2 regions of the Micromonospora sp. CPCC 206171 genome follow, and region 2 is predicted to be linked to the other one. Evidence: riboswitches for the same ligand, from Rfam matches in the RefSeq annotation. Region 2 holds a riboswitch; the other holds the start of a gene.
What was found. A riboswitch is a leader RNA that binds a small molecule or an ion and turns the genes downstream of it on or off. The one in region 2 is predicted to bind ZMP and ZTP.

Region 1 (3,769 bases), on a different contig from region 2:
AGAGCAAGGGCGTGCTGAACGTGGCGTCCGCGGGTAACTCCAACTACGACCTCGCGCACAAGCTCGACGACTTCGGCAGCCCGAACAACGGGACGCCGGAGGAGCGCGAGGGCCTCACCAACGCCTGCCTCGACCTGCCGGCCGAGGTGCCGGGTGTGGTGACCGTCTCGGCGGTCGGCCGGACCGGGGCGAAGAGCTTCTACTCCTCGTACGGCCAGGGTGTCATCGACGTGACGGCGCCGGGTGGCGACACCCGCTACCGCACGCAGGGTGTCACGCCGACCTCCACCGACGGGATTCTGTCGACCACCTTCAACACGGCGACGAAGACCAACGGCTATGGCTACAAGCAGGGCACCTCGATGTCCGGCCCGCACGCCACCGGCGTGGCGGCGCTGGCGGCGTCGGCGCACCCGGGCATGAGCCCGGGTCAGCTGGCGGCGTTCCTAAAGCGTACGTCGGTGGCGCAGTCCTGCCCGGAGGGCGTCTACAACCCGGCTCCGCTGCACCCGGCCGGCCCGCACGCCTACGACGCGACCTGCTCCGGCGGCGAGCGCAACGGCTTCTACGGCGCCGGCATGGTCAACGCGTACAACGCGGTGAAGTAGCAGCACGGCACGACCAGTGGTGGGGCCCGGCGCAACACGCCGGGCCCCATCCGTTTTCGCAGCTCACCCTCGGGGTACCGGGGCAGACGTCAGTCGAACCAAGGAGGTCTGCCGGTGTCCACCGATGCCATCGTCCTGCTCAAAGAGGACCACAAGGAGATGCGCCGCCTCTTCAAGGAGTTCCAGAAGGCCGAGGAGGGCCCGGCCAGCAAGCGCCAGCAGCTGGTGAACCAGATCCTGGAAGCCCTGACGGTGCACACCTACCTGGAGAACGAGGTGATGTACCCGGAGGTCCGCAAGCTCCTGCCCGACCTGGAGGACGACATCCTCGAGTCGTACGAGGAGCACCACGTCGCCGACCTGCTCTGCGCGGAGCTGGCCGCGATGGACGCCTCCGACGAGCGCTTCGTCGCCAAGACCACGGTGCTGATCGAGAACGTCGAGCACCACGTCGAGGAGGAGGAGCAGGAGTGGTTCCCGAAGGTGCGCGAGGCCCTCGGCCGCAACCAGCTCCAGGAGATCGGTGAGCGGATGATCGCGATGCGCAAGGACGCGCCGCGTACCCCCACCGCCCCCAAGGCGATCAAGAAGGCCGTCGACGCGGTCACCGCCTGAGCGCCACTCGCGCCCGGGGCCCGGCCGTCGGCCGGGCCCCGACGCACGTCACCAGGCGGTCGGCGGCACCCCGTCCGGCGCCGGCAGGATCCGCCGCACCCGCCCCGGGGGTACGCCCCGGCGCCGCCACTCCCGGGGGTAGCCCACCGAGACCTCCTCGAAGCGGACCCCGTCGTGCCAGGTGGTCCGGGGGATGTGCAGGTGCCCGTAGACCACGGCGGCGGCGTCGAAGCGGCGGTGCCAGTCGGCGGTGGCCTCGGTGCCGCACCACTGGGCGAAGATCGGGTAGCGCAGCACCCGGGTCGGTTCCCGCACCAGCGGCCAGTGGTTGACCAGCACGGTCGGCAGGGCCGGATCGCGCTCGGCGAGGCGGCGGGCGGTCTCGGCGACCCGGGCCGCGGACCACTCGTGCCGGGTCGGGTACGGGTCGGGGTGCAGCAGGAACTCGTCGGTGCAGACGATCCCCGTCCGGTACGCCTCGGCCAGGGCGGCCTCCCGGGTGTCGAAACCCTCCGGCCGCCAGCTGTAGTCGTAGAGCAGGAACAGCGGCGCCACCAGCACCGGCCCGCCCGCCCCCCGCCACACCGGGTACGGGTCCTCCGGGGTGAGCACGCCCAGCTCCCGGCACCGTCGCACCAGGTGCTGGTAGCGGGCCACGCCCCGCAGGGTGACCGGGTCGCCCTGCGGGGTCCACAGCTCGTGGTTGCCGGGCGCCCACACCACCGTGTCGAACCGCTCGGCCAGCAGGCCCAGCGCCCACTCGACGTCGGCGGCGGTGTCGCCCACGTCCCCGGCGACGATCAGCCAGTCGCGGGGAGAGGCCGGGCGCAACGCCTCGACCAGCGCCCGGTTCTCCGCGTACCCGACGTGCAGGTCGCTGATGGCGACCAGGCTGCCGCCGGCGTCCTCGGATGGCATCCGCCGATCGTACGCAGACCGCGCCGCAGGCGTGGGGCCGCGCGACGGCGGGCTCAGTCGGCCGAGCCCGGCTCGGCCATCTTCCGGTGCTGCTCGGACTTGAGCCGGTCCACCCCCGTCCGGCGAGGTCGGGCGGGCCCCGCCCCGGCGACCCGGTAGGATCGGCGCGGGCCGTGACTGGCGCGTGGGGATGGAGCACCATCGGGAAGCGGTCCCGTCATGAGGACGCACGCCGAGCGCCTGGGCCTTCCGCACGTCTGTAGGAGGTCGCATGTCGCTGAACGCCGAATCCACCGCTTTCCGCAGCGCGCTCGAGGTGATCCGCGCCGTCGAGCCCCGGGTGGCCGACGCCATCGGCGCCGAGCTGGCCGACCAGCGCGAGTCGCTCAAGCTGATCGCCAGCGAGAACTACGCCTCCCCGGCCACCCTGCTGGCCATGGGCAACTGGTTCAGCGACAAGTACGCCGAGGGCACCGTCGGCCGCCGCTTCTACGCCGGCTGCCAGAACGTCGACACCGTCGAGGCGCTCGCCGCCGAGCACGCCAAGGAGCTGTTCGGCGCCGCGCACGCGTACGTGCAGCCGCACTCCGGCATCGACGCCAACCTGGTGGCGTTCTGGGCGATCCTGGCCGACCGGGTGGAGTCGCCGGCGCTGAAGAAGGCCCAGGTACGCCAGGTCAACGACCTCACCGAGGCGGACTGGTTCGCGCTGCGCCGGGAGCTGGGCAACCAGCGGATGCTCGGCATGTCGCTGGACGCCGGCGGCCACCTCACCCACGGCTTCCGGCCGAACATCTCCGGCAAGATGTTCGACCAGCGCAGCTACGGCACCGACCCGGCCACCGGCCTGATCGACTACGACCGGGTGGCCGAGGCGGCGCGGGAGTTCAAGCCGCTGATCCTGGTCGCGGGCTACTCGGCGTACCCGCGGAAGGTGAACTTCCGGATCATGCGGGAGATCGCCGACTCGGTCGGCGCCACCTTCATGGTCGACATGGCGCACTTCGCCGGACTGGTCGCGGGCAAGGTCTTCACCGGCGACTTCGACCCGGTGCCGCACGCGCACATCGTCACCACCACCACCCACAAGTCGCTGCGCGGCCCGCGCGGCGGCATGGTGCTCTGCGGCCCGGAGCTGGCCGACCAGGTGGACCGGGGCTGCCCGATGGTGCTCGGCGGTCCGCTGCCGCACGTGATGGCGGCCAAGGCCGTCGCCCTGGCCGAGGCCCGCCGCCCCGACTTCGCCGACTACGCCCAGCGCATCGTCGACAACGCCCAGGCGCTCGCCGAGGGCCTGGTGCGCCGGGGCACGAAGCTGGTCACCGGCGGCACCGACAACCACCTGGTGCTGCTCGACGTCTCCGGCTACGGCCTGACCGGCCGGCAGGCCGAGCAGGCGCTGCTGGACTCCGGCATCGTCACCAACCGCAACGCGGTGCCGCAGGACCCGAACGGCGCCTGGTACACCTCGGGCATCCGGATCGGTACCCCGGCGCTGACCACCCGGGGCCTCGGCGTCGCCGAGATGGACGCCACCGCCGAGCTGATCCACACCGTGCTCAGCCAGACGACGCCGGGTGAGTCCAAGGCCAAGTACGTCCTCGACCCGGCGCTGGCCGACAAGATCA
Region 2 (3,769 bases):
GTGACGACGAGGGTCCAGCTCTTCGCCGCCGGGCCGTCCGGGTTGTCGAGCACCACCTGGCCGGTGTAGCCGAAGAGCCGGGTAGCGGTGGTCTCGTAGCGGGCGGTCATGGTGGCGGCGCTCGGGGCGGCGGAGGTGGGTGTGCGCGACGGGGTGGCGGTGGGGGTCCGGCTGGTGGGGCGCGGGGTGCTACGAGCGGCGGCGGCGGAGGTGGGCCGGGAGCTGCGGCTGGTCCGGGGCGCGGCACTGTCGTTGGTGGCGCCGGCGGTGGGTGGTGGGGGCAGCGGGGCCGGTGCGGCGGTCTGCTCGCCGCCGGGCAGCAGGGCCGAGAGGGCGGCGCCGGTGGCGAGGGTCGCGGTGGTCACGGCCGCGACGATCACCAGCCGGCGTCGGCGGTCGGCCGGTGCGGGTGCGCGGCCGGACAGGACGATGGCGGGCAGCTCGGCGGTCGGCGGGTCCTCGCCGCGGCGCAGGTCGACCTGCTGGAAGGCGAGCCAGTCGAGGATGGCGGGGAGCCGTCCGGTCAGGATCTGCTGGTAGCACCGCTCGCGGTGGTCGCGGTCCTCGGCGGGCCAGGTGCCGTGTTCCATGGTTTCCTGGACCGACAGTCGGCAGCCGTCGGCGGTGCGGGTGATGGTGCAGGTGAGCTGGGTGCGGCGATCGCCTTCCCGGCATTCCAGGACGAGCAGCTCGGGTGCCCGCTGGTCGGTCACCTCGGCGTCGACGGCGGCGTGGAAGCCGGGCAGCCCCGCGGTGTGCAGCAGCAGCCGTTGCGGTGCCTGCGTGACCGTCTCAGTCTCGGTGAACCAGCGGCTGAGCAGCTGCGGGTTGGTCAATGCCTGCCAGACCCGGTCGCTGGGGTGCGACAGGTCAACCTGGGCGCTGATCTCGATCACGGCGAGACTGTACGGGTTGCGGCGGGTGGCCGCACGGGGGCGGGTCCCCGTCCTGACAGGATCGTCGGTGTGCGGGTGGATGCGGCGCGGGCGGTGCTGGTCTGGCTGCGCGGGTGGTGGGCGGTGGCGGATGCGGTCCGCGCCGGCGGTGTGGCAGGCTGAGGGTGGACGCGACTGGCGGCACGGGGATGGGTGAACCATCGGGGAGCTCGTCGCGGGGGTCGACCGCCTGGGCCTCCGCGGACGAGGTGAGCCATGTCTGTTTCCACTTCCCCGACGACTGCGACGGCCCGGCTGCTGCCCGGTAAGCCGGTGGCGGAGAAGATTCTGGCGGAGGTCGCCGAGCAGGTGGCGGCGTTGCGTGCGGCGGGGGTGACGCCGGCGTTGGCGACGGTGCTGGTGGGTGACGACGACGCGAGCGCCGGGTACATCCGGATCAAGCAGCGTCAGGCGGCGGAGTTGGGTTTCGCGTCGCCGCATGTGCATCTGCCGGCGTCGGCCTCGCAGCAGGATCTACACCGGGTGCTGGCGGATTTCAACGCCGACGCGGGGGTGCACGGGGTGCTGGTGCAGCATCCGATCCCCGGTCATCTGGACTATGACCGGGCGTTGGACGTCCTCGACCCGGACAAGGACGTCGACGGCATGCACCCGGTGAACATGGGCCGGTTGGCGTTGGGTCTGCCGGGGCCGTTGCCGTGTACGCCGGCGGGGATCGAGGCGTTGCTGGCGTACCACGGGGTGCCGGTGTCGGGTCGTGAGGTGGTGATCCTGGGTCGGGGGGCGACGCTGGGGCGGCCGTTGGCGATGCTGCTGGCGCAGAAGCGGCCGACGGCGAACGCGGCGGTGACGGTGGTGCACACCGGGGTGGCGGACTGGCCGCGGTACACGCGGCGGGCGGAGATCCTGGTGGCGGCGGCGGGGGTGCCGGGGATCGTGCGGCCGGAGCACGTGCGCCCGGGCGCGGTGGTCGTCGGTGGTGGGGTGCGCTACGAGGGGCGGCGGTTGCTGCCGGACGTGGACGAGTCGTGTGCCGAGGTGGCGGGGGCGATCACGCCGCGGGTCGGCGGGGTGGGTCCGACGACGGTGGCGATGTTGTTCCGCAACGCGGTGCGGGCGGCGCAGCGGGCCGTCGGGCAGGGCTGAGGCTGCGGCGGCGGCGCCGGGGTCGGGTCGCCGCCGCCGGGTCAGCCGAGGTCGACGACGAGGGGCCGGTGGTCGGAGATCGTCGACAGGGGTGTGTCGACGGCGGTGACCGGGGGCAGCCGGTCCAGGCCGTGCCGGTCGGCGAGGATGTGGTCGAGTTGCACGCGGGGCGCGGCGGCCGGGTAGGTGGGGCGGCGGCCCAGCGGCCGCCAGCCGCTGAGCAGTCGGGCCGCGCCGGCGGGCAGGTTGAGGTCGCCGAGCAGGATCCGCGGGGCGGGCAGGGTGCGCAGCGCGCGTACGACGCGGCGCAGCTGGTGGGCGTTCCAGCCGGGGACGAACGACAGGTGGGTGGCGGCGACGGTGAGTGGCCCGTGCGGGGTGTCGAGGATCGCGGCGAGCACGACGCGGGGTTCGTCGCGCAGCAGGACGAGGCCGCCGCCGGGGCCGGGGACGTAGATCGGGGACCGTACCGGGGCGGGGCGCAGTCGGGTGACCTGCCAGGAGCGGACGGGGTGTCGGCTGACCAGGCCGACGCCGTAGCAGGGTTCGCCGTGGCCGTCGTCGTCGTGGCGCAGGGGGCGGAACTGTTCGCCGGGGGTGCCGACGACGGCGGCGGCGAAGCGGTGTTCGGGGGCGTCGAGGGCGCGGGCGGCGATGGCGGTGAGGTCGAGGTTGCCGCTGCGGGACTGGTCCCGGTCGACCTCCTGCAGGGCGAGGATGTCGGCGTCGAGGGTCTGCACCGCGGCGGTGAGCCGGTCGGGGTCGACCAGGCCGTCGGTCAGGGAGCGGCCGTGTAGCAGGTTGAACGTCGCCAGGCGCACTCCTGCACCCTACGTCGCCGTGGCACAGTTGCCCGATGGTCAAGGCGTTGCTCTGTTCGATGCTGGTGTTCGTGGCGGTGGCCTCGGTGGGGCTGTGGCTGCGTCGCCGGCGCGGTCGGTGAGGGGGTCGCCGGCCGGTGAGGTCGGCCACAGGGTGGCGCGGCGGGCTGGGGCGGGTGGGCAGAATGGCCGGCCGTGGATCCCCTGTCGCTGACCACCCTGCTCGCCGCGGCCGCAATGGCCGGTTGGGTCGACGCGGTGGTCGGTGGTGGTGGTCTGTTGCTGCTGCCGGCGTTGCTGGTGGCCGCGCCGGGGGTGCCGGTGGCGACGGCGTTGGGCACGAACAAGCTGGCCGCGATCTTCGGTACGTCGACGGCGGCGGTGACGTACGCCCGGCGTACGAAGATCGACTGGATGGTGGCGGGGCCGTCGGCGGGGCTGGCGGTGTGCTGCGCGGGTGTCGGGGCGGCGCTGGCGGGGGCGGTGCCGGCGGGGGCGTACCGGCCGGTGGTGCTGGCGGTGCTGGTGTCGGTGGCGTTGTTCGTGGTGTTCCGGCCCCGGTTGGGGGTGGTGGCGGTGCCGGCGCGGCGGACCCGGCTGCGGGTGGTCGCGGCGGTGGCGGTGGCCGGGGTGGGCATCGCCCTGTACGACGGTCTGATCGGCCCGGGTACGGGCACGTTCCTGGTGGTGGCGTTCACGGCGCTGGTGGGCGCGGACTTCGTGCACGGTTCGGCGATGGCGAAGGTGGTCAACGCGGGCACGAACCTGGGGGCGCTGGTGGTGTTCGGGGCCACCGGTCACGTGTGGTGGCTGCTGGGGGCGGCGATGGCGGTGTGCAACATCGCCGGAGCGGTGGTGGGGGCGCGGATGGCGTTGCGCCGGGGCGCCGGGTTCGTGCGGATCGTG

Region 1: it holds a riboswitch for ZMP and ZTP, as region 2 does, so the genes downstream of both, V6U89_RS27295 (glycine hydroxymethyltransferase) here and V6U89_RS22770 (bifunctional 5,10-methylenetetrahydrofolate dehydrogenase/5,10-methenyltetrahydrofolate cyclohydrolase) in region 2, are expected to answer to the same signal.

What each region holds. Positions count from the first base shown of each region.
Region 1 covers NZ_JBAKHT010000036.1:7,820-11,588, reverse strand. Annotated here, with positions in the region: gene V6U89_RS27310 (S8 family peptidase) at 1-608, shown strand, start outside; gene V6U89_RS27305 (hemerythrin domain-containing protein) at 723-1,223, shown strand; gene V6U89_RS27300 (metallophosphoesterase family protein) at 1,272-2,141, opposite strand; ZMP/ZTP riboswitch at 2,305-2,394, shown strand; gene V6U89_RS27295 (glycine hydroxymethyltransferase) at 2,413-3,769, shown strand, end outside.
Region 2 covers NZ_JBAKHT010000022.1:51,782-55,550, reverse strand. Annotated here, with positions in the region: gene V6U89_RS22775 (cellulose binding domain-containing protein) at 1-896, opposite strand, end outside; ZMP/ZTP riboswitch at 1,062-1,138, shown strand; gene V6U89_RS22770 (bifunctional 5,10-methylenetetrahydrofolate dehydrogenase/5,10-methenyltetrahydrofolate cyclohydrolase) at 1,152-2,042, shown strand; gene V6U89_RS22765 (endonuclease/exonuclease/phosphatase family protein) at 2,084-2,863, opposite strand; gene V6U89_RS22760 (sulfite exporter TauE/SafE family protein) at 3,059-3,769, shown strand, end outside.